2 regions of the Kocuria nitroreducens genome follow, and region 2 is predicted to be linked to the other one. Evidence: riboswitches for the same ligand, from Rfam matches in the RefSeq annotation. Region 2 holds a riboswitch; the other holds the start of a gene.

Region 1 (15,706 bases), on a different contig from region 2:
CCGGGACGGAAGAGTCCATGGTGGTGCCGTTGCCGAGCTCGCCCACGTCGTTGTTGCCCCAGGCCCAGACCGCCCAATCGTCTGTGATCGCATAGGCGAAGGAATTGAGCGACTCGATGCTGCGGGCCTCGGGGAGGCCGGTGACCTCCACCGGCACGGAGGAGTTCGTCGTGGTGCCGTTGCCCAGTTGCCCGGCGTAGTTGTTGCCCCAGGCCCAGACCGTGCCGTTCTCCGTGAGCGCGTACGCCGAGGAGGAGCTCGTCTCGAGGGACCGCACTCCGGAAAGCCCGGTGACTTGGACGGGGACGGTGGAAGGCTCCGTGGTGCCGTTGCCGAGTTGCCCGGCGTTGTTCCAGCCCCAGGCCCAGACCGTGCCGTCCCCCGTGAGCGCATACGCGGACCCGCTTCCCGTCTCGAGGCCGTGGACCTCGGTGAGACCGGTGACCTGCACCGGCACGGAGGAGTACGCCGGGGTGCCCTCGTCCTGTTGCCCGACGGTGGAGCCCCAGGCCCAGACCGTGCCGTCGGCCGTGAGCGCATACGCGGACATGTGCTCCGTCGTGAGTCTCTGAACGTCGGACAGCCCACTGACCCGCACCGGGCCGGTGGTGTACGTGGTGGTGCCGTTGCCCAGCTGCCCGGCGGTGTTCAGGCCCCAGGACCACACCGTGCCCTCGGCCGTGAGCGCGTATGCGGTGTAGTCGTTGGCCGCTACGCTGCGGATGCCGGAGAGCTCTGGGACCCGCACGGGGACGGCGGAGTCCCTCCCGGTGCCGTTGCCGAGCTGACCAAATCTGTTGGGGCCCCAGGCCCAGACCGTGCCGTCCTCGGCGACCGCGTAGACCGCGCCGTTGGCCTCGAGGTTGCGTACTCGGGGGAGGCCGGTGACCCGGATCGGGACGGTGGAATGCTCTGTGGTGCCGTTGCCCAGCTGCCCGCCGGTGTTGTCCCCCCAGGCCCGGACCGTGCCGTCGGCCGTGAGCGCGTACGTGGACGGACCGTTCGTCTGCAGATCCTGGACTCCGGACAGGCCGGCGACTGGGACGGGCACGGAGGAGTTCGTGGTGGTGCCGTTGCCCAGCTGCCCGACGTAATTGTGGCCCCAGGCCCAGACCGTGCCGTCGTCCCGGATCGCGTAGCCCGACCCGAAGCTGCTGACCACTTCAGCGGTCGCAGCGTCGCGGCCCGGCAACAGCGCGTCGATGCGGTAGAGGAACGCGGCCGTCTGATCGCGCAACACTGGCCGATGCGGGCGGAACAGCCTTGTGCCTTCCGGCCCGGACCACCCGGTGGAGACCCCGGTGGCGGCCAACCAGGAGATCTGCTGGTAGAAGACGTGGCCGGTGGGCACGTCGGCGAACGGTGAGCCCGCCGGCGCCTCGAAGTCAGGGGAGCCGGCCATCCGGTAGAGGAACGCCGCCATCTGATCGCGCAGCACCGGTTGGTCGGGGCCGAACATTGTGCTGCCGTCGGATCGGGCCCACCCGGTGGAGATGCCGGCCTGGGCCAACCAGGAGATCTCCCGGTAGAAGACGTGGTTGGTGGGCACGTCGGTGAACGGCGAGGTCGCCGGCGCTTCGAGGGCCGGGGACCCGGCCATGCGGTAGAGGAACGCCGCCATCTGATCGCGCGTCGTCGGCTGGTAGGGGCGGAACTGCCGGGTTCCCTCGGGTCCGGGCCACCCGGTGGAGACCCCGGTCTCGGCCAACCAGGAGATCTCCTGGTAAAAGTCGTGGCTGGTGGGCACGTCCGCGAACGGTAAGGCCGTAGCGTGCTGGGACGGCGGCACCGTCAGCGGCAGAAAAACAGCCGAAGAGAGCCCCGGGGCCTGGGCGCGTACCGGGGCAGCGCCGGCCGGGGCGAGTCCGACGGTGCCCAGCAGCATCAGGGCCATCAACACTGTGATGACCGAGGGGAGAATGAGCACAGGAGATCGGGAACCAGACATGACCGCGGCTCCTAGCCGGCAAGGGCGCCGACCGCAGCAGAGGTGGCGGGCCGGGGAGGTCTTTAGCAAATTCTATTCCCTGGTCAGCACCATCACCCGCCCGTGACGGAGATCACTTCTGTGTGACGGCCGTCCGGGCCGTCCACGAGCGGCCCCTTGGACAAGGTGTGGTCGAACGCACCTACCACCGGAGGCGACGCCAAGCCGCGCTCGAGAGATTGACCCCCATAGAGTACGAGACCACATGACCGAACCAGCCCTTCAGACTGCCTGACCCAACGTCACCTGTCGGTGCATCGGTCCCCCATTCATGGGCAAACAGTGGCTCGGGAACCACCCGTCGACCGGAGCCGACAACTCCTTCGCCCGGCACTTGGTGCAGCTGACGGTGAAGAGCATCCGATAGCCGTCCGGCGGCAGTGGGAAGCGCTGCGGCGGGAACCTTTTGCACCCGCTGTACCGCCACCTCGCCCCGAATCGAAGCAGAGCCTTTGACGGTGCACTGCTGACCTGCCGGGGTGAAGCGCGCACCCCAGAAACGTCCGCGAAGAACGCCGACCCACGCCGGGCAATCACCACGAACACAACTCTTTCTTTTTGTGAATTCTTAGCTGGACCATGAGACGTACTAAAGGAATCGTCCTTTCCGCCCCGAGCGGCCAGGATCGCTCACGTCGACGATCAAAGATTCGGTGAAGCCTTCCCGGCAAACTGTCACGCCATAACACGGGTGTCTCCACCGGAAACTCCGCTCCATCGCAGGGGCGTGCTCGCCCGTCGACATGACGTGGACAGAGCCCCGGGTCAAGACCACTTTCGTCTCGAGCTGAGCCTCCCTGGGGATCTCCATCGGTGCTCCTCAACTAGCTACCCCGCCTGGGTACGGAGGCGACCCGCCGGGCCGGCACTGAAGCCGAGACACGCCCGTGATCAAAACGTGACTTTCCCGTTACTTTTCGATTAGTGTTCTATCTGTGCTGATCGCCCAACCGATCAGCATCCCCGTGCACATCGCCGAATTCTGCCGGTGCCCGGGGCCCCCCAGAACACATCGCTCGGCAGAAGCGGGGGAACCATGAATGGTCCCTCCCCCGGGACCTAGGGGTTAAGTCGTCAGGGCCCCCACCCTGCGACCGGGTGTCTCCCACCCGCATCCGACAGCTCACCTCGCAGGCAAGAGGGAGGACATCGCTCATGCCCATCTTCCAGTCCCGCACGCCCCGCCACCGCGCCCAGAGCTCGTTCCGCCTCGGGCGCACCGCGACCCTGGCGGTCACGGCTGGCGCCTTGGCGCTCAGCAGCGTGGCCCCGGCCCAGGCCGCCCCCGCCGCAGCCCCCCAGCAGCTCCTCAGCACCCAGGCCCAGTCCGGCAAGGCCGCGACCATCGCCGTCGCCGCCAAGAACCAGCTCGGCGTGGGCCAGGACTGCACCGCCCTGGCCACCAAGGCCCTGCGCGCGGCCGGGGTCAACCACCACGGGTGGCCGACCTCCTACCTGAAGCTCGGCACCCGTGTCTCCGCCGCCCAGGCCCAGCCCGGCGACCTGGTCTACTACGCCAACGGCGGCATGGGCTTCGCCCACATCGCGGTGTACATCGGCGGCGGCAAGGCCGTCCACGGCGGCTGGAACGGCAACCAGACGGTCATCCAGTCGGTCAACATCGGCTCCGGTCCCGTCTACATCCGCGTGCGCTGACTCCACGCGCTTGAGCTGGGTGTGCGGTTCCCGGCCGTCCCGACGGGAACCGCACACCCGACTCTCACATGAGTTCCCTGCACCGCTGGCTGTTGAGCCCCTCCCCGGAAGGGCCTCACTGATCGACGGAGCTGAACCGGTGGCCATTCTGTCTGCAGATTTGGGGAAATCTTCCTAAGCGCCGGAGGATGAGCCGCTGGTCCGCACGGGAATCCTGTCCGACGGTAGAAACTAGTCACCAGAGGAGAGGAGGAGCGATGTCCCAGGACACTGACATGAACCGGTCCAGCCTGCGCACCCTGCTGCTGCACCGGTCGCTGGTCCCCAAGTTGAACGAGGAGCCTCTGTCCTCCTGGACGCCGCAGATCCTCCAGAACCTCGAGTGACTCAGCAGCCCGTGCACAAGGTCCCGCCGAACGCGATGCGCGAGGCCGTGCTCAACGGACTGATCCACCGCGACTGGAACCGATCCGAACCGACCGATGTCCGGTGGATCGAGCATGACAGCACGCTCGTGGTGCGCAACCCTGGTGGCTTCACCGGGGGCATCACTGCGGACAACGTTCTCAGCAACCGCCACGCGCGCTATCCGGCCCTTGCAGGCCTTTTCCGCGCCATGGGGTTGGTGGAGAAACAGGGACTCGGGGTCGACCGCATGTACCAAGCGATGATCTCGCTGGGGCACCGACAACCCATCATCGTCGAAGAGGCCGGGGACCGCGTCACGTGCACCTTCGTTGGCGGGCCTCCTGTACGCCCCGTCATGGAGCTGGTGGGCAGGATCCGGCCCACGGCACGGCAGAAGGACTACCGGATCGCGATCATCGTCGACGCCCTGCTGCACCGCCCCTCCCTCACCCTGCGGGACGTCGCCGACGCCCTGCAATCGGACGTCGCCTCCGCGGAAGTGGCACTTCAGGCCGCGACCCAGTCGACGGTCGACGGGGAAGCGCTCATCCGGACCTACAAGGACGTGTGGGTCTTCGGCCAATCCTCGTGGCGGCTCATTGCTGCTCGCCGCGCATCCACGTCCGGTCCAGAGGTCCTGCCTCATGCTTCGACGGATTCCCACCGGTTGCGCGCCGTGGTGGACGCCTGGCTCGGCGTGCATCCCGCCATCACCAGCGGCGACCTGACGGAACTGACCGGCGTCGCCCGCGGAACCGCACAACGGGCCCTGCAGGATCTCGAGGGGACCGGTCTGCGGAAGATGGGGGGTGGCCGTTCCACACGCTACGAACCTGTCCCGTGATCTCGTCGACTCGCTGGAACGGGCCTTGGATCGGACGACCACGATGCAGGAGGGTCTGCGCCAAAGCCTGCACCAGCCCCAGCGCGTCGTCGAAGCCGCACGTCGGCCGCGAGCGAGTTGAGCAGAGACGCAGACATTCAATGTCTGCATCTCTAGGGAACGATGATTCCAGGTCTTCGCGGGGCAGCCTCCGCCCCTGAGGGCGGAGCGTCCGCTTCCCTGCAGTTCTTCGCCGCATTCACGCCGTCATCGGCCCGCCCCCAGACGCGCGTCGACCGGATGAGGTTGCTGGACGCCGCGGCGCAGGACGCGCTCGAGACAGCTGTTCAGCCACGTGGTGCGCAGTCGCCCCGTCAACTGCTGAACCTCCGGATACCCACGTCGAGGAGGAGATGGGGAGTCTTCTGCACCTCGTCGAGGATGAGGAAGCCGTCCGGGTTCCGGTCACCGAAGGCACGGGGGTCTCTGCGCGACGCCGCACGTCGCGGTACGGTTGACCTCGGCTTCTGCCTTCGTGTTCTTGGCTTCACCACGCCTATCGGCGGAACCTCCGAGCACCCACATGCCGAGGAGGAGGGGGAAATGGACAACAGCCGTGAAGAAGAGATCGACCAGTGGATCGTCCAGGAGGGCATCAGAACTCATCGGCGCAGTCGGATCATTCCGTCCTCGACCAATCAGATCAGCCACACGCCTGTCGGTACCGGTCTGGACGCGATGGAGAAGGTGGCGTTCTACTTCGGGGACCGGCCCGAACTGCCCGTCGTCGAAATGGGACAGATCAAGGAGCACGAAGTCACCCTTTCCTTCGGTGAGGACGTGCACCTGGACGAACCCTTCTACCCAGTTTCCGAGGAGTACAAAGACCACTGGGCCATCGCCCACGCCGATGCGCTCGCGTTGTCGACCGGCACCGTCTACGGGCAGCAGACCGCAGCACTGACCGCCATCGGAAACTCGATGGCCGGGGCCAAAGTGCTGATGAACACCAACCGCTGGGAAGTGCTCGGCTCTGTCGGCCTGGCCCATTTCACGACCGCCATCATGGTTGGTCAGGTCATGGAGCAGGCCACAGAGCCGTGGGCCAGGAACCAGCACATCTGGCTGGTCGGCTACCGGGAGCTGGGTCCCAAGCTGGTCAGCTTCCTCGCCCCGTACCACGATGAATTCCGTTTCCACCTCATCGAATCCATCGAGCAGATCACCCCGGAGGACCTGCACGGAACCTCAGCCACCATCTACGTCATGGGATCCGGCCCTGCCACCATCAAGGCTTACGACCGTGTTCGATCCGAGAACGTGGGGCTGATGACCGACACTGTCGTCACCGAGCAGGCGATGTTCATCTCCGAGGACGAGGACGGCGGGGCAACCATCGTCAATGCCGGCCCAAACGGATTGAAGATCTGGCCCCATCTCGTCGGAGAAGAAGACGGTCTCTACGCAGCGATGGAGATCACGTGGCAGAAGCGCCGGCAGGAAGCCGAATCCGCCGCTGAAGCTGTCGAGAACCTCACTGTGCGCGACTTCCTCTCCGCAGACGACGCCGACAGTACGGCTGGGTCGACGAGCATCAGCGTGGAGGACCTCGAAGCCATGATGGATCGGGAAAGCGTGATTCCCGATCACGAGAGTAGCCTGGTGGAGAACGGGACATCGGTGGCGCCCATCCCGGCACCGGAGCCCGCAACTCCGGCCCCACCTGCTCAGGAGCAGGCGCCCAGATTCACCCTCGCGCTGCTGGGCAAGCCGCAGATCTACAGTGCGGACGGTGCCAGAGCGGGCGGTAAGCCCGCCGAGACTGTGGCCTATCTGCACCTCAACGATTCAGCCGCAGATGCCATCAGAACGAGCAGAGCCCTCTGGCCGGACGCGGAAACCGAGGGTCACGCCGCACGCACACGACGGACACGCACAGCAAAGAAGATCAAGGACACGTTGCCGGAGATCTTCCGCAATGAGGGCGAGTGGAGGATCGGCCGGCTTGACACCGACATCGAATGGATCGTGGCCACCTTGACCGGGAGCAGTGATCCTCAGCAGAAGGTCGACGCCTGCAAGCTGGTGGACGCGCCCTTGCGGACCTGTGCGGAATGGGCAGACCAGCACCGGTCCCGCATAGCCGACGATCTTCGCCACGTCCTGTACGACGTCGAGAACCGGGCGCTCGCATCCGACCAGTACGACATCGCCGAGGCAGCGCGGCAGGCATCGGACAGGTTGCAGTGAAAAAAGGAATGTCGCGCAATGACGGATAGAAGCAACCCCTTCAAGAGAAAAAGGCCCACAACGGGTTCGTCCACCATGGATGCGCGTCGTGGACCGAGGCAGGGGCGGGGGGCGCGGAGCACGACCGGCGACGGAACCGTGATCCAGTCCGGCGCCTCGGCCGCGGGGAAGTGGTTGGTCTATGGCCTCATCGTCCTCATGGGCCTGGGCTCACTGTGCGGTTTCCTGGCCTTCACCCGGCCCGCCCCCGCAGCGCCACCGGTTGCCGAACCTGGCGTGAGCACCCAGCAACAAGAGGCCGGCGCTTTTGCGCAGGCTTATCTGTCAGCTTGGTTGACGGCCACCAGCGATGACCACGCCGCACTCGACGAGTACAGCCCGGAAGCCGGGGCGGGCGTCCAGGGCCGGAGCCCCATCAGCTACCGCGACCTGACCGTGGCGAGCGTGGAGGATGCGCCGGGGGACGTGACGACCGTGATCGTCTCCGCCTCCATCGAGACCACCGAGGACGAGGACGGGGAGGAAGTGACCTCCTGGACGCCATACTGGTACCAGGTCGCCGTGCAGGCTGACGGAGACACGCTGGCTCCGGTCGGACTGCCGGCGCCGGTCTCGATGCCCGCCATGGGGTCCTCCCCCGATCTCGGATATCCCGGCCGCGTGGTGAACAGGGACTTGCGGGCCACGGTGGAAGACTTCATGACGGCATACCTCACCGGCCAGGGCGATGTGACCCGCGTCGTCTCCCCGGAATCCACCATTACCGCGATCACCCCCGCCTACTGGACCCGGGCCACGGTGGAAGCCCTGACCTCGACCAAGGAGATTGCAGACTCCGACCCGGCTGATGGTCGGACGGTCGAACTGCTGGTCAACGTTGATCTCACCCGTGATGGGACCACCAAGCCCGCCCAGTACGTGCTGGGCATGACCGTCCGGGACGGGCGCTGGGAAGTCCAGTCGCTCAACTCCGCACCGGCACTGAGCAACTGACACACCGACAACGACCCCCGAGGAGCACCCCCGTGTTTACTTCCGCCGCCACCGTGCACGTTGCCCAGGCCACCGCCTCAATCCAGGCCACCGGTATTTTCGACTGGATCAATGACAAGACCACTCAGACCCAGACAGCCATCCAGGGAATACTGATCGTGCTCGGGTTGCTCGTGGCCATCATCATCTCCTGGCGGGGCAAGAACGTGGGGTCGGTCATCATGGGTGTCGTCATCGGCGGTCTCATCGCCGCGCTGCCCGCCCTGATCGTGTTCTTCGCCGGAGCGGCCCAGCAGGAGACCGCGGCCACGGGGACCAGCGCTGCCGCCGGTCAGGTGGCTGCCTACGCTCAGGCCGCTGTCCTGGCCAGGGCCTGAGAGCTGCACGGGAGACGACCTCATGAGAAACCAGGACCACGTGCAGACCGGGAAGTTCTACACCGCGGCGCGCAAGTTCCAGCAGCTCATCGGTGTGACCCCCACGGGGGAGGCGATCCCCGGGGGACCCTACACCGTGACGCAGTTCGTCGTCGGGATCATGGTCCTGGTGACCGGATTCATCACCCGTCCGATCTGGAGTCAGGGGACGATCGCCGATGTTCTGTACATCGCCGCCGCGGCCATCGGCATCACCTACGGGGTGGGCAAGCTGCCTCGCTCGCGCCGGTCGATCATCAATCTCCTCAACTGCTGCATCACCCTGATGTCGCGGCCGCGAACAGGCAAGTACCGCGGCCGGGCAATTCCCAGCTCCTACTCGAGAACCACGGCAAGACCGGCGAACCGGATCCCGTCCGACGACGCCCCGGTCGAGGATGCGACACGGGACGAGCAGATTGCGCCGACAGTCCAGCAGACGCCGATCAACTGCGGGTTGGATCGGCTGACGGCCGATATGACCACCGCGCGCTGAAGAATCGCAAGGAGCCCTCTCATGGCCGACACCATCCGCCAGCCGATCCGCTGGATGCGCGAGAACGTCTTCGTCACCCGCGACGGCGTGGCCTACGGGATCTGGCAGCTGGACGGGCAGGCCTACGGACTGGGCACCATCGCACAGAAGGAGTCCGTGCGCGCCAAGCACCAGGACCTCTTCCAGGCGCTGACCGGAGAGGTGATGCTGCTCGGGCTCGTCACCAGCAGCTCTCCCGACGCCCTGATGGGGAAGATGCTCCAGGACGTCGAGCGCCCCTCCCAGCAGTGGTTGGAGGAGTGCAGCCTGACCTACCAGGACCTGTCCGAGAACCCGTCGGGTGAGCGGCTGTACTTCCTCATCACCCCGCTCTCCTACAAGACCCCGAACGAGCTGTGGAGCAACTTCCGCCGCTCCTTCGACCTGACCGTCTCGGAGATCGCCCGCCTTCCGATCCGACCGCCGGCGGAGCGGGCCTTCACCACTTGGAAGACCCGGATGTCCCAGATCGAGAAGAACATCCCGGCCACCTTCCACCCGCAGCGAGTCGGCATCACAGCGGTCCGGTGGATCACCGACCACCTGGTGACCCGTGGTGCGGACGTGAATCTGACCTACGAGCACAAGACCGTGGCGGAGGTCGGGGAGTGGATCAACCCTTCGAGCTGCCTCCCGGACCCGCTTCTGGACGAAGGCGGGCTGAGCGACATGCCCGACGAGAAGCTGCCCCAGACCAAGCTGTTCAAGCGGCGTTTCCTCAAGATCGAGACCGGTGACACCGAACCCTCCTACCAGCAGTTCTCCATCATGGGGCTCACGCCCCAGGCAGGATTCGTCTTCCCCGGCGCCGAGTTCATCAACTTCGCCGCCTCGATCTCCCACGACATCGACTTCGCCCTGCGACTGGTCATCACTCCGGCCGACAGGGTCACGGCCAAGAACCGCAGGGCGGAGCACAATCTCAAGGACCAGTACCGGCAACGCCAGTCGGGAAGCGACTCCATCGTCGGCGGAAGCGGGGAGATCGACAAGTCGGCCCGGGCGCTCCAGGAATACGTCACCGATCTGAGCGCCACCGATCGTGAGGTCGAGGTCGCCGCGTCGATCATCTTCTCCTCCGCCGCCCCCGATGCGGAGATCGCCATGGACGAGATGAAGGACCTGCGCGACCTCTACACCTCCGACGAATGGACCCTCGACGTTCCGCTGGGAGGTCAGGAGAAGCTGTTCTGGGATTTCTGGCCCGGCTCGACGATCTCCTCCGTCTCCAACGAATTCGCGCAGATCACCACGGGCCGCAACTTTTCCATGGGCGTGCCGTTGACCAACGACCTGCTGGGCATGCCGCACGGTTTCCGGTTCGCCACCAACGTGACCACCGGGCGGTTCTCTCCGCTGCTGCTCAATCTGGCCGGCCTGGCGGAGAACGACATCTCCGGCAGCATGGGATTCCTCGGTGAGCTGGGGTCCGGCAAGTCCGTGGCGATGAAGACGGTGGCCAGCCACAGCATCGACCGCAACGCCCAGATGATCGCGGTCGATCACTCCGACAACCAGGAGTGGGCGGCACTGGCCCGGTCGCTGACCCACGCCAACGTCATCGACTTCATGCGGCCCGACTGGTCACTGGACCCCCTGCGGATCTACCGCCACCCCACGCTGCGGGTGCGCGAGACCCTGAACCTCCTGACCATGATGCTGGGTGTCTCGGTCAAGGACGACGAGGGCGTGGTGCTCAACGCCGAGCTGAAGAAGTTGCTGAACAAGGATCTCGAGATCGGGTCGCTGGGTCAGCTCAGGCACCACCTCGGTTCCGGTGCCGTCGACCAGGCCGACCGTCCGGTGGCCCGCCGGATCGCACGGCTGATGGACGTGTTCGCCGACATCGACTTCGGCGCGACCTTCTTCGACCCCGCGCTGCCGCCGATGGACTTCTCCGCTCAGGCCACGGTCTTCTGCACGCACGGAATGGCGCTGCCGAACACTGATGAGCTGAACAACGCCCAGGCGCGCAAGGAGATGAGCATCGACAAGACGATGGGGCGGTCCTCCTACGCCTACCTCGCCAGCGTCGGTCGGAACATCATGTACGCCGACGATTCCCAGGAGACCCTGTTCGCCGTGGACGAGTGCCACCACATGACCGGTTCCCCCGAAGGCACCGCCACCATCAGCGAGGCGCTGAAGACCGGGCGCAAGCACAAGGGAGCCGTGGTGCTGGGCACGCACTCGGCCTCCGAACTGGGCCCGCCACAGCTGCGCGGTCTGATTCCGCAGCGAGGTGTCTTCCGCACCCGTGACACCGAGATGGCCAAGCAGAACCTCATGTGGCTGGACCCCAGCTACGCCATCGAGGAATACGTGGACCTGGTGACGAGGGACCTGTCACCGATGGATTCGTCGGGCACGGTGCCCTTGCACCGCCGCGGTGAAGGCCTGTTCCGCGACCACCTCAATCGCATCGGCAAGATCAAGGTCCTGATACCCCAGGCTGAGAACCGCGCCAGGACGGTACTGACCAGTCCCCCCAGAGCACGGATCGAGGCGTAGACGTGAAGACGATGTCGAGCACCCCCGCCGAGGACGCCTTGTTGTACCTGTGGGTGTGGCTGAGCATCCACCGCAGGACCCGGGCGGCGCTGGCCGTGGTGTTCACCTGCCTCGTCTGCCAGATGATCAACACCCCTCCGGCCCTTGCCGCTGAGGACGATTCGGCGTCGCAGACCTCCATCGACACCTACTGGCTGCCCCTGGCCGACGTCACCGACACCCACGGCGTGCCCGTGGGCACGTACACCGAACTGCCCCTCGACTACGGCCAGACCATCTACGTCACCCGTCAGATCCGCGGAATCCTCATGCGCCTGGCCTGGATGATCTACACGCTGGTGGTCTACAGCATTCTCGCGCTGTGCGACTTCATCCTGTCGCTGGAGTGGGTGGACTGGATCCTCTCCCCGTTCGTCCTCCTGTCCAACACCGTGCAAGGACTGCTGACCCAGACGGGGATCGTGGGCCTGGGCATCTTCATCGCCGCCGTGGTGATCGCCTGGGGACTCATCCGGGGCAAGATGGGCGCGGCCATCGCCGAGATCGCTCTCGTCGCCCTGTTCGCCGGGCTCGTCTCCACCCCCATTGCCAACCCCAGCGAGCACATCAAGTCGTGGATCAGCACCTCCGCCGAGTACGGCACCGAAGCCGGGACGGCCACCGTGGCGGGCACCGAGGAGGGGGCTCCAGCCTCTGCCAGCCCGGTCTCCGGTCCGATCATCGACCTCACGGTGCGCCACCCTGCCCTGGTGCTCTCGTTCGGCTCCACTCTCGAAGGCGACGAGTGCGCCCGGATCTGGGACGACCAGGCCAGGTCCGGCGCTGATACAGAGGAGCTGCGCAAATCCGTGGTGGGCTGCAACGATGGGTTGGAAGCCGCCAACGAGACCGACAACTTCGTGGTGTTCGCGTTCCTGTTGATCTTCTGGATATCGACCGGTGGGCTCATGGCCCTGATCGTCGTCTTCCTGGCCTTCCTGCTCAAGGATGTCGTGCTGGCCGGACTCGGACTCATCAACACGGTGTTCCGGGCCCACCTGGCGGTGTTCCCGGGCGGCGGACGCCAAGCATTCATCAATGCCGGGCTGCAGCTGCTGGTCAACGTGTTCATGGTCGGGGCCTACATCTTCCTGATCAACCTCTACCTGTGGCTGGTCGGCAGGTTCACTGAGTCCTTCGGCGGAACCGCGATGATGATCGGCAACCTGATCTTCGGTTTCGTCCTGATCGCCATGGCCCTCACGTTCTGGAACCTCAAGCGGCAGGGCAAGTCGGTTGCCGAGAAGATCGCCCGTGCTCTGGGCAGTTCTCCGCTCAACCACGCCGCTCCGCTCCAGCCCTCCGGGTTCTCCCGCAGTGCCACACAGCTTGCCAGCTCCGGCAAGAAGGCCGCGGTCCAGCAGATCCGCCGCCGGTCCATGGGCAAGGGACTCCAGACGGCAGCCGTCTCAGCAGCAGCTCCCGCCACCGCGGGGGCCAGCGTCGTGGCCGCGCGCGCGGCGGCTGCCGGGTGGTTCGTCGCCGGCAGCCTCTACAACGCCCACGCCAATGCCGGCACCCGGCCCGGTTCCGGGGCGTCACCGCGCACCCACACGGCTCCGGTGCGTACCCCCAGGGGACTCGAGGCCGGCCCCACCGGCCACGAGCAGAGCGTGCGCGACGAGAACGGGGCGATCCCGATAGAGCACCAAGCTCCGCAGGACGCCTTCTCGAACTCGGAGACCGCAGAGCAGGAGCACAACGTCGCCCAAGCGCGGTCGTTGCGCACCCCCGAACTGGTGGAGCCCGCTGCTGGAGACCGGGTGCCGGTGACTGCCCGCGCACTTCCTGCTGACGGGTCCGGCGCCACAGCGGACACGTTCTCCTCCGAGGCCGCTCAGCACCCGGCCACGGAGCCCACACGGAAGCGCTCGACGATGCCGGCCGGCCAGTACGGCTCGGTGCGCGTGAACCGCAACGGCACCACCAACAACGTGCTGAGCGGGCAGCTCGTCAACTCCGTTCCCGAGGGAACCAAGGTCGTCCGCGTCTGGGACATCGAGGAATCCGCCCCGGCCCAGAACCGCCGCCGTCAGGCCGCGACGCACTCGGCCACGTACCAGGCGCAGGCTCGCTCACGGGCCAACCGTGCAGCAGAAAGGGGTGGCATCCGATGACGGCGAAGAGGACGGCATGGGCGGCGTTCCTCGTGGCCGCGGCACTGATCGTGGCCGTGCACTTCCTCAGAACACCGCTCCCGGCTCCGGACGCTGCGGCGGAGCAGCAGCAGTCGGAAATCGCCCGGAGCCCGCAGAGTGGCGTTGAGGGCTCCAGCGGCCCCACGTCGGGCTCCGAGGTGGACAGGTCCAACGGATTCGCTCAGCCCTCCCCGGACCACGCGCAGGCCCCGGAAACGGCAGGAGCCCGGCAGTTCGAGCGGCAGACCATCGCGCCCCCGGCCGTCCCGGAACCGGACGAGAACGACCCGGCCGCAGTGGCCGAGGCATTCTTGACGGTCTACAACACCCGCAGCGCCGAGACGGACACGAGCTGGCGGGAGACTGTTCCGCAGTGGTTGACCCCGGACCTCGCCCAGCAGCTTCCCACCGTCAGCAACGGAGCGCTGGAGGGCAAGGCCCCCACCGCAGTCAGTGCCGTTGCCATCAAGGGCAACGTCGAGGACTGGGGTTCTGACACGCCCCTGCGCTGGGCCCACCATGCCGACGTCACCGTGGACACCCAGGACAACGGGACATACGTGCTGACGTTCCGTGTGCGCTCGCAGCTCACCGACCAGGGCTGGCTGATCAACGCCGTCCCCCTCGACAGCTGGCACCGAAGCGAAGAATAGCGCGCCATGACCACCGAGAAGTCCCGAGCACAGGACAATGGGAAGTCGCTGTGGAAGCCCCTGATCGCCATCCTCGTCATCGGCTTCTTCCTCGTCGGAAGCCTGATCGTCGTGGTGACGTTTGTGGTCAGCTCGATCGGGTACAGCAACAATTCGCAGAGCTGTGAATCAGGATCACCGGTCACCCAGGCCATCGGTGCCGTTGACGACGGGCTCGAAGTGCCCGAGGAATTCCACGACGAGCAGCTCCGGAACGCCAAGATCATCGACAGGACGGCCGCCGCCCTCGGCCTGTCCGGACAGGCATCAAGAATCGCCATCATCGCGGCGATGGGGGAATCCAGCCTGATCAACATTGACTTCGGTGACGAAGGCCAGGGGGTGACGAACCCCGACGGCTCTGCCACCACGAGCAAGGGGCTTTTCCAGCAGCAGACGAGCCAGGGGTGGGGCACCGCCGATCAGGTCACCGATCCCGAGCACGCGACCAAGAGCTTCCTGCTCGGCCCTCGGCACGACGGCGCTTCCCGCGGTCTTGTCACCGTCTCCGGGTGGGAGACCGGAGAGATCACCCAGGTCATCCACCGAGTACAGGGAAACTCCAACTCGAACCACTACGCCGACAGCTACGGCCCGGCAGAGAAGATCATCCGAGAGGCCGGCATCGACGTCACCCGCTCGGCCGACGAGGGGGACCAAGAGGACTGGCGCAGAACGGAAGCCCGCTCCCCGGCGCTTTCCGCGGTCACCGGCAGCACCCATGGATCTGTCGCCGACCTCGACGGGTGCTCGTCCCACGGCGGTGCTGGAGCCGGGGTGCCCGGCAGGTCAGCAGACGGCAAGAACACCTATCCGTGGGACCAATCCACTCCAGCGCCCGGAATCTACACCGCGGACCCGGTCAGATTCTTCTACGGTGAGTGCACCAGCTATGCCGCCTGGAAGGTGAACGAGCTGATGGGCGGCAGTCCCACCGACATCATTTTCGACAACAACTACGGTGGTCACACGAAAGGCAACGGCGGGGAATGGAAATCAGCGTGGGAAGCATCGGGCTGGACGGTCTCCAACGTTCCTCAGGTTGATTCCGTGGCGTGGTGGGGACCCCACGGCGGTGCCGGCGTCGGCGCGGCCGGTCACGTCGGCTGGGTCGACGAAATCACGGAGGACGGCAAAGTGATCATCTCCGAGTACAACAATTCCTACTACGCGCCCCCGGGCCACAAGTACAGCCGCCGCTCCGTCGCCATCGACCCTGACCAGGTCGGCGCCTACCTCTATGTGCCGGAGAAGTAGC
Region 2 (15,706 bases):
TCCGCGGTCACCGAGGAGCTGCTGGCCTCCGCCAAGGAGGTCGAGACCGAGGAGCAGATCGCCGCCACGGCGTCGATCTCCGCCGGCGACCCCGAGATCGGCCGCCTCATCGCCCAGGCGATGGAGAAGGTCGGCAAGGAGGGCGTGATCACGGTCGAGGAGTCCAACACCTTCGGGCTGGACCTCGAGCTGACCGAGGGCATGCGCTTCGACAAGGGCTACCTGTCCGGGTACTTCGTCACCGACGCCGACCGCCAGGAGGCCGTCCTCGAGGATCCCTACATCCTCGTGGTCAACTCCAAGATCTCCGCGGTCAAGGACCTGGTCCCCGTGCTCGAGAAGGTCATGCAGGCCGGCAAGCCGCTGCTGATCATCTCCGAGGACGTCGAGGGCGAGGCCCTGGCCCTGCTGGTGCTCAACAAGATGCGCGGCTCCATCAAGTCCGTGGCCGTCAAGGCCCCCGGCTTCGGCGACCGCCGCAAAGCGCAGCTGGCCGACATCGCCATCCTCACCGGTGGCCAGGTCATCACCGAGGAGGTGGGGCTCTCCCTCGAGACCGCCACCGTGGACCTGCTGGGCCAGGCCCGCAAGGTCGTCGTGACGAAGGACGAGACCACCATCGTCGACGGCGCCGGCACCGCCGAGGAGATCGAGGGCCGCGTGGCCCAGATCCGCGCCGAGATCAACAACTCGGACTCGGACTACGACCGGGAGAAGCTGCAGGAGCGCCTGGCCAAGCTGGCCGGCGGCGTGGCCGTCCTCAAGGCGGGTGCCGCCACCGAGGTCGAGCTCAAGGAGCGCAAGCACCGCATCGAGGACGCCGTGCGCAACGCGAAGGCTGCCGTGGAGGAGGGCATCGTCGCCGGCGGCGGCGTGGCCCTGATCCAGGCCGGCCAGAAGGCGTTCGACAAGCTGCAGCTCACCGGCGACGAGGCCACCGGCGCGAACATCGTGAAGGTCGCCATCGACGCCCCGCTCAAGCAGATCGCGATCAACTCGGGCCTCGAGGCCGGCGTGGTCGTGGACAAGGTCCGCGGCCTGCCCCAGGGGCACGGCCTCAACGCCGCCACCGGCGAGTACGAGGACCTGATGGCCGCGGGCATCAACGACCCGGTCAAGGTCACCCGGTCCGCGCTGCAGAACGCGGCGTCCATCGCCGGGCTGTTCCTCACCACCGAGGCCGTCGTGGCCGACAAGCCGGAGCCCGCGGGTGCCGGCGCCGGCGCCGACGACGGCATGGGCGGCATGGGCGGCATGATGTGATCGACGGCTGACCCGTCGAGCGTGCCCAGCACGCATCCGGCGCGGGCCGGGCACCTCGGTGAGGTGCCCGGCCCGTCGTCGTCCCGGTGCGGCGGGGCCGGAAGTGGTGTTCAATCGTAAGCACCGGCTGACGGAGGAGGTGCCGTGGGCGTCGTCGTGTGGGACGCGGTCCCCGTTCAGGCCGCGCTCGTGCTGATCGCCTTCGCGCTCACGTCGCTGGTGGGTCTCGAACGGCGGCTGCGGCGCAAGAGCGCCGGACTGCGCACGCACGCCCTGGTCGGCACCGGGGCGGCGGTGTTCACCCTCGTGTCCGCCTACGGCTTCGGCGCCCTGCCCGGCATCGACGCCGGTCCCGATCCCTCCCGCGTGGCGGCCCAGATCATCACGGGCATCGGCTTCCTGGGCGCGGGCGTGATCTTCACGAACCGGGACGTGGTGCACGGTCTGACCACGGCCGCGAGCATCTGGCTCTCCGCCGCCATCGGCATGGCCTGCGGGGCCGGACTCGTGCCGCTCGCCGTCGTCGCCACGGGTCTGCACTTCGTCTCCGCGCTCGTGCTGACCCCGCTCTCCCACCGCCTGCCCGGACTGCTGGCCCCCCAGGGCCTCCGTTTGCGCTACGAGGACGGGCACGGCGTGCTGCGAGAGGTGCTCACGGTCGTCGACGAGCTGCAGCTGAGGGCCTCCGTGGTCTCGAGCCGGACGGTCGAGGTGCCCGGGGGCGCGGAGGTGGAGCTGCTGCTGCGGCTCGACGGCAAGACGGACCTGCGCACGGCGGCCGTGCAGCTGTCGAAGGTCACGGGAGTGCGCGACGTCGCCCAGCAGCAGCTCGAGCAGGAGCGCGGCGACTGAGGCCGTGGCGCACGGGGTCCGTGGCGCTCGGGATCCGGGCGCCGTGAAAAGATGAGTGCCATGACGATCACTGCTGCCGCCGACGGCTCCGCGCTGGGCAATCCCGGTCCCGCGGGATGGGCCTGGTACATCGACGACAACACCTGGCGGGCCGGTGGGTGGCCCCACGGCACCAACAACATGGGCGAGCTCAAGGCCGTCCTGGACCTGCTCGAGGCCACGGCCCACCGCCCCGACGAACCCCTGCGGGTGCTGTGCGACAGCCAGTACGTCATCAACTCGATCACCAAGTGGATGCCCGGCTGGAAGAAGAAGGGCTGGAAGAAGAGGGACGGCAAGCCCGTCCTCAACGTGGAGCTCATGAAGGCCCTGGACGCCGCGATGGCGGGCCGGGACGTGCACTTCGAGTGGGTCAAGGGCCATGCCGGCCACGAGCTCAACGAGGCGGCCGACTCCCGCGCCCGGGCCGTGGCCACGGCGTTCCAGACCGGGCGCCCCGCACCCGAGGGACCCGGCTTCGACGGCGCCGCCCGGCCCCCGGCTCCGGAGCCGGCGGCAGCCGGGCAGCCGGCGGCGGACCCGGATCCCGACGCGTTCGAGGACCGCCACGACCCCGACCTGCTGAGCGAGCTGCTCGCCCACGAGGAGGAGCTGGCCCGCGGCCGGACGGCGGGGGAGACCGTCCAGGCGCTCGAGCGGGACCTGCTGCGCGCGGAGGTCAGGGCGGACCGGGGCCGGCTGGGCCAGCTGCTGCACGAGGCCTTCGCCGAGGTCGGGGCCTCGGGGTCGTGGTGGTCCCGGGAGGACGTCCTCGACCGGCTGCCCCGCGAGCCGGGCCTCGGCGCGGTGGACGTGCACGTGCTCGAGGCCACCGAGCTCGGCCCCGCGGCTGTGCACCTCGTCTACCGGCTCACGGCGGGGGACCGCACGAGCCTGCGCAGCTCCCTGTGGGTCCGGGAGGATCCGCCCAACGAGCTGGGGCCCTGGCAGCTGCGCTTCCACCAGGGCACCTACGAGTCCTGACGGGCCCGCTCACACCTCGGGGGCGTCGTCGGCCGGCTCGATGCCCGGCACGCGGACGGTCATGGTCGCCCCGCCGCCGGGGGTCTCGGTGAGCCGCACGGTGCCGTCGTGCTGCTGGACGATCGCGGCCACGATCGACAGCCCCAGCCCCGTGCCGCCGGTCTCCCGCGTGCGGGAGGAGTCGGCCCGGTAGAAGCGCTCGAAGACGCGCTCCGCGTCCTCGCCGTGGATGCCCGGGCCGTGGTCTCGCACCTGCAGGACGGCGTTGAAGGAGTCGTCGACCGAGCGCTCCACGCCCACCGCGATCTCGATCGGAGTGCCCTCCGGGGTGTAGCGCAGGGCGTTGGTCACGAGGTTCGCCACGACCTGGCGGAGCCGGAACTCGTCGCCGTGCACCCACGCCGAGACCGGGCCCCCGCCCCGCAGGCCCTCGACCTCGATCCGCCGGTCGGGGGCGGAGGCGCGGGCGTCCCCCACCGCGTCGAACGCGAGGTGGAACAGGTCCACGTCGACGTTCTCGGCGGGCCGCCGCTCGTCGAGGCGCGCGAGCATCAGCAGGTCCTCCACGAGCTGCGTCATCCGCTTCGCCTCCGACTCGATCCGGGACATCGCCCCGGCCACGTCCTCGGGCTCCTGCAGGGCGCCGTGCCGGTAGAGCTCCGAGTAGCCCCGGATGGTCACCAGGGGGGTGCGCAGCTCGTGGGAGGCGTCGGCCACGAACCGCCGCAGCTTGGTCTCCGACCGGGTGCGGGCGTCGAAGGCGTCCTCGATGTGGCCGAGCATCGTGTTGAGGGACGCCGAGAGCTGGCCGATCTCCGTCTGCCGGTTGTAGCCCTCCATGCGCTGGGAGAGGTCGCCCTCCGCGATCCGGGCGGCGGTCTGCTCCACCCGGTGCAGCGGCTCGAACGCCCGGGTGACCAGGATCCAGCCGACCGCCATGGCCGCGAACAGGGTCGCCACGCCGAAGCTCAGCGTCAGGAGGGTCACCGCGCTGAGCATCTCGTTCATCTCGTCGAGCGGCTCGGCGACCGCCACCACGAGGTTCAGCCGTTCCGTCTCGGCCGCGACCACCCGCCACCGGCGGTCCGGGGCGCCCACCGAGCTCACGGTCGTCGGCTCGAAGGGGTTGTTCCGCACGTGCTCGAGGTCGACCTGCGAGAGGTCCGGCCGCTGCTCGAGCACGCCGTCCGGCGTGTACACCGCCTCGGCGAGCGTCTCGCCCTCGGCGTCGAGGAGGAACCCGGCGTGCGGCACCTGGACTCCCTGCGCGCCGCCCATGTCGGCCACCAGCACCGCGGACACCGTCTGGACGGAGTCCCGCAGGCCGCGGTCGATGTCGTTCAGGAGCGAGGTGCGCAGCACCGAGATCGCCACGAAGCTCGTCACCAGGATGGACAGCGCCAGGAGCAGGCCCGTGAGCACCATGAGCTGCGAGCGCAGCGAGGCCGAGCGCCACCGGGAGGACAGGGTGTGCATCCCGGGACCGGGTCAGTGGTTCTTGTGCTGGGACCGCAGGAGGTAGCCGACGCCGCGCTTGGTGTGGATCAGCGGGGGCAGCTCCGGGTCGTTGTCGATCTTCCGGCGCAGGTAGGAGATGTAGGACTCCACGATCGAGGCGTCCCCGTTGAAGTCGTACTCCCACACGTGGTCGAGGATCTGCGCCTTGGACAGGACCCGGTTCGGGTTGAGCATGAGGTAGCGCAGCAGCTTGAACTCGGTGGGGGACAGGTCGATCTCCCGCTCGCCCCGGAACACCTCGTGCGCGTCGTCGTCGAGGACGAGGTCGTCCACGCGCAGCCGGGAGTCGTCCTCCTCGGCGGGCTGCGTGCGGCGGAGCACCGCGCGGATGCGGGCGACGACCTCGTCGAGGCTGAAGGGCTTGGTGACGTAGTCGTCGCCGCCCACGGTCAGGCCCGTGACCTTGTCCTCGGTCTCGTCCTTGGCCGTCAGGAAGAGGATGGGGAAGTGCCGCCCGGACGCGCGCAGCTTGCGGGTCACCGAGAAGCCGTCCATGTCCGGCAGCATGACGTCGAGCACCGCGAGGTCCGGGTTCTCGGACTCCGCCTTGGCGAGGGCGTCACGGCCGTTGGCGGCGGTGACCACCTCGAAGCCGGCGAAGCGCAGGGACGTGGCCAGCAGCTCGAGGATGTTGGGCTCGTCGTCGACGACGAGCAGTTTCGCTTCGGGGTTGTCGTTCTTCACACCACCCATTTTCTCGGAACACCCTGAACGCCGGCTGAACGGCGCTCACCGATCCTCGGGGAGTTCGCCGGAGGTCTCGACGGCCGCGGCGTCGACGATCCGGTAGGCGTAGCCCTGCTCCGCGAGGAAGCGGCGGCGCTTGGCCGCGTAGTCGGCGTCCACGGTGTCGCGGGCCACCACGGTGTAGAACGTCGCCGGCCGGCCGTCGTGCTTGGGCCGCAGCAGCCGGCCCAGGCGCTGCGCCTCCTCCTGCCGCGAGCCGAAGGCCCCCGAGACCTGCACCGCGACCGAGGCCTCCGGCAGATCGACCGAGAAGTTCGCGACCTTGGACACCACGAGCACCGGCAGCTCCCCGGCCCGGAACGCGGCGAAGAGCTTCTCCCGCCTGGCCGTGCCGGTGCTGCCCTTGAGCACGGGGGCCTCGAGCAGCGCGCCCAGCTCGTCGAGCTGGTCCAGGAACTGACCGATCACGAGCACCGGCTCCCCGCGGTGGCGGGCCACGAGCCGGGCCACGACGTCGAGCTTGTGCGCCGAGGACGAGGCGAGGCGGTGCCGGTCGGCGTCCTCCGCGGAGGCGTAGGCCATCCGGTCCGCGAGGGGCAGCTCCACCCGGACCTCGACGCAGTCGGCGGGTGCGATGTGGCCCTGGGCCTCGATCTCCCGCCACGGCGCGTCGTAGCGCTTGGGGCCGATGAGGGAGAACACCTCGCCCTCGCGGTGGTCCTCACGCACCAGGGTGGCCGTGAGGCCCAGCCGGCGCCGCGCCTGCAGCTCGGCGGTCATCCGGAACACGGGGGCGGGCAGCAGGTGCACCTCGTCGTAGACGATCAGCCCCCAGTCGTGGCCGTCGAGCAGCTCCAGGTGGGGGTGGATCCCGCCGCGGCGCGCCGTCAGCACCTGGTAGGTGGCGATCGTCACGGGGCGGACCTCCTTGACCGCACCGGAGTACTCGCCGATCTCGTCCTCCGTCAGGGTGGTCCGGCGCAGCAGCTCGGCCTTCCACTGCCGCGCCGAGACCGTGCTTGTGACCAGGACGAGCGCCGTCGTCGAACTCGCGGCCATCACCCCGGCGCCCACCAGCGTCTTGCCGGCGCCGCAGGGCAGGACGACGACACCGCTGCCGCCCGCCCAGAAGTTCTCCACCGCGTGGCGCTGGTACGGGCGCAGGGCCCAGGCCTCGCCCGTGAGGGGATCCGTCTCCGTCAGGGCGACGGGGTGGGGCGTGCCGTCCACGTAGCCGGCCCGGTCCTCCGCCGGCCACCCCACGGCGAGGAGCAGCTGCTTGAGCTGGCCGCGGGCGCTCGCGTGCACCACGGTGGTGACGCCGTCGATGCGGGGCCCGAGCAGCGGGGCGATCTTGCGGTGCCGGGCGATCTCCTCCAGGACCGGGGCGTCGTGGCTGCGCAGCACGAGCCCGTGCACCGGGTCCTTCTCGAGCACCAGGCGGCCGTAGCGGGACATCGTCTCATCGATGTCCAGGAGCAGGGCGTGGGGGACCGGGAAGCGGGAGCGGGTGAGGAGCACGTCGAGCACCTGCTCGGCGTCCAGCCCGGCCGCCCGAGCGTTCCACAGCCCCAGCGGGGTGATGCGGTAGGTGTGCACGTGCTCCGGGGCGCGCTCGAGCTCGGCGAAGGCGGCGAGCTCCCGCCGGGCGTCGTCGGCGTCCTCGTGGTCGAGCTCGAGCAGCACGGTCCGGTCGCTCTGGACGATCAGGGGTCCCACGGGGCGGCTCCTCCGCTGTCGGTCGGGTCGTCGGTCTGGTGATTGGGCAGGCGCCGCGCACGGTCCGGGCCGGTGAGCCGGTCCACCAGGTCCTGGATCTCCTCCGCGGAGGGGACGGGCAGGCGCGGGGCGGGGACCTCGAGCAGCAGGGCCGGGCTGCCGGCGGTCGCCGACGGGGAGGTGTCCGAGGGGGCGACGTCGAGCGCCGGCTCCGTGCCCGTGGCCCGGACGGCGGCCGCGAGCTCCCGGAGCACGCCGTCCCGGCCGGCCGGTCCCCGGCGCCGGTCCGGGACCTCCTCGCCGGGGTCGACCACGAGCACGCCGGGGGCGGGCCGCCGCAGCCGGCGCCCCGCGAGGTCCGGGGAGCCGGCGAGCGCCTCCAGCAGCTCCTCCTCGCCGGTGAGCACCCAGTCCGCCCGGGTGATCCGGATCCGCCCGTGCCCCCGGCCGGCCTCCTCGACCAGGTAGGCCAGGGCCTGCGGCACCGGGCCCCGGCTGTGCTCCTCGAGCCACGCCAGGATCGAGGGCGGGCTCCAGCCGGCGTCGAGTGCCCGGTGCAGGGAGCGCTCGCTGAAACGGTGCCGCGGGACCGGCCCGTGGCCCTCCGGCTCCGCCATCCGGTCGAGGGTCCGGGCCACGTCCGGCGCGAGGTAGCCGGTGGCCGTCGCTGTGAGGTCGCTCTGCAGCAGCACCGTCCGCGAGGGTGCGGGCAACCACCCGGCCACGGAGCGGACGGCGTCCACGGACCGGTCCTCCACGAGGGCCCGGCCGGGCTCCGTGAGGGCGCCGGCGCCCACCAGGCCGAGCTCGGCGGCCTCCGTCAGCATTCCCGCACCCCACCGGTCCAGGGCCCGGGCCAGGCGCGGGCGCCGCCAGCGGGCGAGAGTCAGGACGTCCTCCGGCTCGTGGCCTCCCGGCGCGCGCTCGGCGAGCTCGGCGTGGGCGGCCAGCAGTGCCCGGCGCACCGCCGGGGCCTCCGGGGCGTGCGTGCCGCGGGTGAGGACCCCGACGACCGTGCCGTCCGCGAGGGGCAGGCCCGCCGCGGAGGGCACGACGTCGGAGGCCAGCCACGACCGCACCACGTGCCACCACTGGTCGGTGCGCTCGGCGTCCTCGAAGGGTGCCGGTGCCGGGCGCCAGGCCGAGGTGTCCGGGTCCAGCCGCACGAGCCCGGCCAGCTCGCCGAGACCGAGCAGGCGGACGAGCTCGGCGTGCTCGATCCCCAGGGCAGAGCGCAGCCTGCGCAGCTCGCGCACGCCGATCCCGCCGGCCCGCAGGGTGGCCAGCGGCCGTGCCCGCAGCTCGGCGCGCAGGGCCGCGGCCCGGCGCAGGAGCTGCTCGACCGCGGCCGCGGCGGCGTTGTCCCGCAACCGGTCGGGCACGCGCGCGGCCGGCCGGACCGGCGGCTCCGGGGAGGTCGCGGCCCAGGGATCGGCACCGCGCAGGAGCAGGCCGACCTCCCGGGGGAGCTCCACGTGACGGGAGTCCACGGGGAGGAGGACGCCTTGGGCCAGGATCCAGTCGACGGGCCGGGAGTCCGGGTCGGCGGCCGGGTCGACACGGCGCAGGGCGTCGGGCAGAGCCCCCACGGGACGGGAGCGGAACCGCTCGAGGACCTCCCGCGCCCGGGCCGGCCACAGCGCGAGCTCCTCGGCGGTGCGGGGCCCGGCCCCGGCACCTGGCGCGGCCGGTGCCTCGTCGCGCAGGCGTGCGGCGAGGGCGGCGAGCACCGGCCGCGGGCGGCCGAGGCCCGCCGGATAGCGGCCGAGGGCCTCCGCCAGCCCCGGCACGAGACGCAGCGCGTCGCCGTCCCGGTGGACGAGGCCCAGCCGGTGCAGCCGGTCCCAGGGCGGGCCGGTCAGCAGCCGCGCGGCGGGTCCGTCCGGCGGGCCCAGGACCACGGCGCGCTCGATGGCGTCCAGCTCGGGCCGGGACAGGGTGTCGAGGGCCCGGCGCAGACCCACCCGGGACAGCAGCGCCTCGGCCAGGTCCTCGACGGACTCCGTGCCCGGGCGTGCGGCGTCGGGCCGGGCGGCGAGCAGCTCGCCCAGCTCGGCGGGGGAGCGGGGCGCGAGATCCCGGAGCAGCCCGTCCGGGAGCACGGGTCAGGCCCGGCGGCGGCGCAGCAGGGAGCGCACCAGGACCGCGCAGAAGAGCAGGAAGGCCACGGGGAACGCGAACCACGGAACGACTGTGAGCCCGTCCCAGGGGTCCGCGCCGGCGGCCTTGAGCACGAGCAGCAGGGCGAGGCACACGGCGCACAGCAGGCCGAGCGCGACCGCGGAGACGCCGAGGACGTCGATCCCGGGACGTCGGGCTGTGCGGTTCGCGGGCGCGGCCGCGCGGTCGTGGGAAGCAGGCATGGCTCCAGAGTACCGAGCGGAGCGGTGTGCCGGGGACCGCGCCCCGGCGGTCCCCGCCCGCGGAGCAGGGCTAGAATGGGAGGTTCCACAGGGTGGCCCGGCGGCAGTGACCGACGGGCCACCCCTCCACGAACACGAGGACGAGGGAGACAGCGTGCCCACCGGCAAGGTCAAGTGGTTCGATGCGAAGAAGGGCTTCGGGTTCCTGGCGGCCGACGACGGCCAGGAAGTGTTCCTGCCCTCCTCGGCGTTGCCTTCCGGCGCCACCACGGTGAAGCCGGGCACGCGGATGGAGTTCGGGGTGGCCCAGGGGCGGCGCGGCGCGCAGGCGCTCTCCGCCCGGATCCTCGACCGGACCCCGTCGGTCGCGAAGAACGTCCGGAAGCCCGCCGACGAGATGGCGGTGATCACGGAGGACCTCATCAAGCTCCTGGACGAGATGTCCAACGGGCTGCACCGGGGCCGCTACCCGGACTCCGCGCACGGGAGGAAGATCGCCGCCATCCTGCGCACGGTGGCCGACAACCTGGACGTCTGAGGCCGCCGCGCCGTTGCACCCACCGATCCCGAGCACCCACCGCCGGCACCCGCCGGCACCCACCACGAGGGAGACCAGCAGTGACCGAGGAGACCGTCCAGGACGTGCCCGTCGAGGCCGTGCCCCTGGCACCCGAGCCGACGGCACCGGCGCCCCGCCGGCGGCGGACCCCGAAGCAGGACCCCCTGCTCGTGGCAGACGTGGCCACGGCCCGCGCCGGGGTGGAGCAGATCGCGGAGCCCTCGCAGATCGGTGCCGGCCACCGCGTGACGGTGGAGGAGGACCGGCTGGTCGTCCACCTCTTCGAGTGCACGCTGCCCGGGTACCGGGGCTGGAACTGGTTCGCGAGCCTGGCCCGGGCCCCGCGCAGCAAGGCGGTGACGGTCTGCGAGGTGGGCCTGCTGCCCGGGGAGGACGCCCTGCTGGCGCCCGAGTGGGTCCCGTGGTCCGCCCGCGTGAGCCCCGAGGAGAAGGCCCAGGAGGAGCAGGACCGGGCCGAGGACGAGGCCGGGGAGAACGCCGCTGCCGGCGGGACCGGGGTCCCCGGCGGCGAGCCGGCGCCCGGTGACCGCGCCGAGGGCGGGTCCGTCCCGCCGCGGGAGGGCGAGGGGTCCTGACCGCTCCGTCGGGGACCGCGAGGACGGACGAGGTCCCGGAGCCCGCGCGCGGCATGTTCCGGTCCTTCCGGTTCCGCAACTACCGGTTGTGGTTCCTGGGCGCGCTCGTGTCCAACATCGGGACGTGGATGCAGCGCACGGCCCAGTCGTGGCTGGTCTTCGACGAGCTCTCCGACCACGACGCCACTGCCATGGGCGTGGTGACGGCCCTGCAGTTCCTGCCCCAGCTCTTCCTCGCGCCCTGGGCCGGCGTGCTCGCGGACCGGCTCGACCGGCGGCGACTGCTGCTGTGGACGCAGACGTCCATGGCTGTGCTGGCGGCGGGGCTGGGGGCGCTGGTCCTGGCCGACGCGGCCACCCTGTGGCACGTCTACGGCTTCGCCCTCGCCCTGGGCGTCGTCTCCACGCTCGACGCCCCCGTGCGCCAGACCTTCGTCTCGGAGATGGTCGACGACGCCTACCTCTCCAACGCCGTGGCCCTGAACGCGACCTCGTTCAACACCGCCCGGATGATCGGGCCCGCCGTGGCCGGCGTGCTCGTGGCCTCGATCGGGTCGGGCTGGGTGTTCCTCCTCAACACGCTGACCTTCGGGGCCATGCTCGCCGCCGTCCTCGCCATCCGCACGGACGAGCTGCGCGGGATGCCCCGCTCCGGCCGGGGACGGGGCCAGATCCGGGAAGGACTGGCCTACGTCGGCAACCGCCCCGACATCGTGGCGGTGCTGGTCACCATCTTCCTCATCGGCACCTTCGGGTTGAACTTCGCGGTCTTCCTGGCCGCCATGGCCGGCCCCGAGTTCGGCCGGGGCTCGGAGACCTTCGGGCTGCTCAACTCGGTCCTCGCGGTCGGCACGGTGGCAGGGGCCCTGCTCTCGGCCCGGCGCCGCAGCGCCCGGCTGCGCTACGTCTACGGCGGCAGCGCCGTCTTCGCCCTGAGCTGTCTGGGCGCGGCGACGGCGCCCACCCTGCTCCTGTTCGCGCTGTGGCTGATCCCCTGCGGACTCTCCTCGCTGACCATCATGACCACCGCCAACGCGTACGTGCAGTCCACCACCTCGCCGGTGATGCGCGGACGCGTCATGAGCCTCTACATGGCCATCTTCATGGGCGGCACCCCGATCGGGGCGCCGGTCGTCGGCTGGATCACCGACGCCCTCGGCGCGCGCTGGGGCATGGGCGTCGCCGTGGCGGCGGGACTCGGCGGAGCCCTGGTGGGCTTCGTCGTCTGGCTCCGGCTGCGCGCGGAGCGTGCGGCGGCCGAGGACTGCGGCTAGTGCCCCGGCCGACCGCGGAGCTGCTCGACGACGTGGTCCACGCAGGCCAGCAGCCGGGCGACGTCGTCGGGCTCGATGGAGACGAACGTGGCGATCCGCAGCTGATTGCGCCCGAGCTTGCGGTAGGGATCGACGTCGACCACGCCGTGGGCGCGCAGGACCGCCGCGACACCGGCCGCGTCCACTCCGTCGTCGAAGTCCACCGTGGTGATCACGGTCGAGCGGTCCTCCGGACGGGCCACGAACGGGGTCGCGAAGGACGAGGCCTCCGCCCACGCGTAGACGAGGTCCGAGGAGTTCTTCGTGCGGGCCGCGGCCCACGCCATGCCGCCCTGGTCGTTGAGCCAGCGGACCTGCTCGTCGAGCAGCACGAGGGTGGTCAGAGCGGGGGTGTTGTAGGTCTGGTTCTTCCGGGAGTTCTGCAGCGCCGTGCTCAGCTGCAGGAAGTCCGGGATCCACCGCCCGGAGGCGCCGATCCGCTCGATCCGCTCGATCGCCGCGGGGGAGAACGCGCCCAGCCACAGGCCGCCGTCCGAGCCGAAGTTCTTCTGCGGGGAGAAGTAGTACACGTCCGTCGCGGCCACGTCCGCGGCCATCCCGCCGGCGGCCGAGGTCGCGTCCACCAGCACCAGCGCGTCGTCCGCGATCCCTGCGGGCCGGTGCACGGGGGCCGCCACTCCGGTGGAGGTCTCGTTCTGGGGCCACGCGTAGACGTCCACGCCCTCTTCCGCGCGGGCCTCCGGGCGCGCCCCGGGGGCGGACTCCACGACGGAGGAGGCCTCCAGGAACGGGGCCCCGCCGGTTGCCTGGGCGAACTTGGCGCCGAACTCCCCGAAGACCAGGTGCTGGGCCCGCCGCCCGACGAGCCCGAAGGCGGCGGCATCCCAGAACGCGGTGGCCCCGCCCAGGCCCAGGAGCACCTCGTGGCCGGCGGGGAGGCCGAAGAACTGCGCGAGGCCTTCGCGCACCGAGCCCACGAGCTCCTGCACCGGCGCCTGGCGGTGGGAGGTGCCGAGCAGGGCGGTCCCGGCCCGGGACACGGCCTCGACCTGCGCCGGGCGGATCTTCGAGGGACCGGCGCCGAACCGGCCGTCGGCGGGCAGCAGGTGCTGGGGGATGGTGACGTGTGCGGGCAACGGGCGCTCCCTCATGGGTGACGTGCGGCGGTGGCGGGTGACGTGCGGCGGGCGCGACCGCCGCGAAAGCGTGCTCGCGCCTTCCGCGCCTCGGCCCATTCTGCCCCACCCGCTGTGGCGGGCCTTGCGGGTGCCGCCCCCGACCGCACCGCAGCGGGGTTCGCCCACTAAACTCGGGGGGAAGACCGGTCCGGGCGGGGTCCCCGGGCCCGGACGGCCGGACGAAGGATGACTGAGGCATGAGCGAGCTGATCGACACCACGGAGATGTACCTGCGCACCGTCCTCGAGCTCGAGGAGGAGGGGATCACGCCGATGCGGGCGCGGATCGTCGAGCGCCTCGACCACTCCGGGCCCACGGTCTCGCAGACGGTGTCCCGGATGGAGCGGGACGGGCTGCTGACGGTGGGCCAGGACCGGTCGCTGCTGCTCACCCCGGCGGGCCGGCAGCGGGCGGTGCAGGTGATGCGCAAGCACCGGCTGGCGGAGCGGCTGCTCGCCGACGTCATCGGCCTGGACCTGGCCCAGGTGCACGACGAGGCGTGCCGGTGGGAGCACGTCATGAGCGAACAGGTCGAGCGGCGTCTCGTGGACCTGCTGCACAGCCCCCGGTACTCGCCGTACGGCACGCCCATCCCTGGTCTGGCCGCCCTCGGCGTCGAGGAGAGCCCCGTCGCGGCGCACCCCTCCCTGCTCGACGCCGCCCGACACGACCCCGACGGGCAGCACACCGTCGCGCTGCTGCCGGAGGTGGTCCAGGCGGACGCGGACCTCCTGGGCGTGCTGAGCGACGTGGGAGTGCTCACCGGGGCGGAGGTCAGGGCCCGGGTGGACGATCAGGTCGTGCGCATCGAGGTGGCGGCCACGGGACGTTCCGCGGAGATCGACCTGCGCACCGCCGCGGCCATCCGCGTCCTCGCCCCCTGAGAGCCCACCGGACGTCCCCGGAGTTCCGGGGGCGGCTCCGCAGAGGTCCGTGGGGCGGCCCCGGCGAGGCCCGTGGGGTGTCCTTTGGAGCGCGCCGGTGCGCAGCTCGCTCCGGGTGTGTGGACGTTCACAAGACACTTTCGGCCAGTTCCGCCCGGTCGGGGCGGCCGGGTCGGCGATGCCCTGGCGGGAAGCGGATTTCCGGGCCTCGTCAACGCACTGCACAGCGCGTCACACTCGGGAAGTCATATGCCGCAGGGAATCAATAGGGCGGTATTGATACATTGGGCGTTGCTCGACTGTTATCCGTCGTGATCAAAACGTGACACTTCCGTAATCAGTCATGTACTGTTCAACGCGTGCCGATCACTGGTCGGATCGGCGCCCTCGGAGCACATCGCCGAATTCTGCCGGTGCCCGTGGCCTCTACACAGAAACTGCTTGGCAGAAGCGGGGGAACCACTTTCGGTCCCGGTGATCCGGGTCCTTGGGGTTAAGTCGTCAGAGCGCGTGCGTTCTGCGACCGGGTGTCTCCCACCCGAATCCGACAGCTCACCTCGTAGGCAAAGGGAGGAACTCAACCATGTCGCTTTTCCAGCAGAACACTGCCCGCCACCGCGCTGAGAGCACCTCGCACGTCGTGCGCAACACCACCATCGCCGCCGCTGCCGGCGCCGCGATGATCGGCTCCGTCGCCCCGGCCCAGGCCTTCGCCCAGGCCCCCGTCGAGACCGGTGCGGCCTACTCGGCCCCGGCCTCCGCCTCGCTGGCCGCGTACTCCTCGTACACCTACCAGGCCCCGGTCGCCGCGCAGCCCGCGGCCCCCGCCTACGAGGCCCCGGCCCCCGCCTACGAGGCTCCGGCCCCGCAGCAGACCGCTGCCACCTCGAGCGTGACCCCGCAGTCCACCGCCGTCACTGCGATCGCCCCGTCCGCCGGCGGCGTCGTGGGCACCGCGATGTCGGCGCAGGGCGCGGGCTACGTCTACGGCGGCACCGCCTACGGCGCCTGGGACTGCTCCGGCTTCACCCAGTGGGTCTTCGCCCAGAACGGCATCGACCTGCCCCGCACCACCTGGTCCCAGTTCGCGGCAGGCACTCCCACCGCCAACCCGCAGCCCGGCGACCTCGTCTCCCAGAACGGCGGCGCGCACGTCGGCATCTACATCGGCGCCGGCAAGATGATCTCCGCCCTCAACCCGGCCCAGGGCACCCAGATCCACTCCGTCAACGCCATGCAGCTGGACGGCTACTACACCTTCTGATCCGGTCCGCCGCCCGCGACGACCCCGCTCGTCGCGGGCGGCCCCCGATCACCCCCCCCCGCACGCCGAGACCCGCTCTCCCGGTTCTCGGTGATGCCTGCTGTCCGCCCGGACGGCGCCCCCTCCTCCGCTCGCCCGGCCGTCGTTCCCGATCCCGGAACGCGCTCCTGCCGGACACCGGATCACCCCGAGCACGGCCCGGGGTGGTCTGTGCTGTCGTCCGCGCCCCTCCGGCAGGCCCGGCTCCGAAAGAAAGTCGTCTGAACTCCTCATGACTCGTGACCTGACCTCCTCGCACAGCATCGGCTCTCTCTTCTCCGGCAAGGCCCGCACCGTGGCCGCCGTGGCGGCCTTCTCCGGCCTGGCCCTCGCCACCACCGTCTCCGCGCAGACCGCTCCGGCCCAGGAGGCCTCCGCCGACGCCCCGCTGTCCGCCGTCGCCGCCGCCACCCCCACTGCGGCTCCCACGGTGTCCCTCGAGCCGGTCGCCCACGTGACCAAGGCCGAGACGCGGAGCGACCAGAAG

Evidence for each region. A riboswitch is a leader RNA that binds a small molecule or an ion and turns the genes downstream of it on or off. The one in region 2 is predicted to bind cyclic di-AMP.
Region 1: linked by a shared signal. The riboswitch ahead of ACFYE1_RS13590 (NlpC/P60 family protein) and the one ahead of ACFYE1_RS04890 (C40 family peptidase) in region 2 are both predicted to bind cyclic di-AMP.

What each region holds. Positions count from the first base shown of each region.
Region 1 is NZ_JBHZTC010000020.1:1,703-17,408, forward strand. It holds gene ACFYE1_RS13585 (RCC1 domain-containing protein) at 1-1,747, opposite strand, end outside; cyclic di-AMP (ydaO/yuaA leader) riboswitch at 2,951-3,137, shown strand; gene ACFYE1_RS13590 (NlpC/P60 family protein) at 3,143-3,643, shown strand; gene ACFYE1_RS13595 (hypothetical protein) at 3,901-4,029, shown strand; gene ACFYE1_RS13600 (DUF5635 domain-containing protein) at 4,026-4,895, shown strand; gene ACFYE1_RS13605 (hypothetical protein) at 5,478-7,124, shown strand; gene ACFYE1_RS13610 (conjugal transfer protein) at 7,263-8,117, shown strand; gene ACFYE1_RS13615 (hypothetical protein) at 8,150-8,494, shown strand; gene ACFYE1_RS13620 (hypothetical protein) at 8,517-9,029, shown strand; gene ACFYE1_RS13625 (ATP-binding protein) at 9,051-11,579, shown strand; gene ACFYE1_RS13630 (hypothetical protein) at 11,591-13,735, shown strand; gene ACFYE1_RS13635 (hypothetical protein) at 13,732-14,409, shown strand; gene ACFYE1_RS13640 (CHAP domain-containing protein) at 14,416-15,705, shown strand.
Region 2 is NZ_JBHZTC010000005.1:148,926-164,631, reverse strand. It holds gene groL (chaperonin GroEL) at 1-1,263, shown strand, start outside; gene ACFYE1_RS04950 (MgtC/SapB family protein) at 1,408-2,115, shown strand; gene ACFYE1_RS04945 (RNase H family protein) at 2,176-3,138, shown strand; gene ACFYE1_RS04940 (sensor histidine kinase) at 3,148-4,614, opposite strand; gene ACFYE1_RS04935 (response regulator transcription factor) at 4,627-5,349, opposite strand; gene ACFYE1_RS04930 (DNA repair helicase XPB) at 5,386-7,062, opposite strand; gene ACFYE1_RS04925 (helicase-associated domain-containing protein) at 7,050-9,164, opposite strand; gene ACFYE1_RS04920 (hypothetical protein) at 9,168-9,425, opposite strand; gene ACFYE1_RS04915 (cold-shock protein) at 9,580-9,963, shown strand; gene ACFYE1_RS04910 (DUF3027 domain-containing protein) at 10,044-10,580, shown strand; gene ACFYE1_RS04905 (MFS transporter) at 10,634-11,854, shown strand; gene serC (phosphoserine transaminase) at 11,851-13,005, opposite strand; gene ACFYE1_RS04895 (metal-dependent transcriptional regulator) at 13,230-13,916, shown strand; cyclic di-AMP (ydaO/yuaA leader) riboswitch at 14,345-14,494, shown strand; gene ACFYE1_RS04890 (C40 family peptidase) at 14,500-15,180, shown strand; gene ACFYE1_RS04885 (NlpC/P60 family protein) at 15,452-15,706, shown strand, end outside.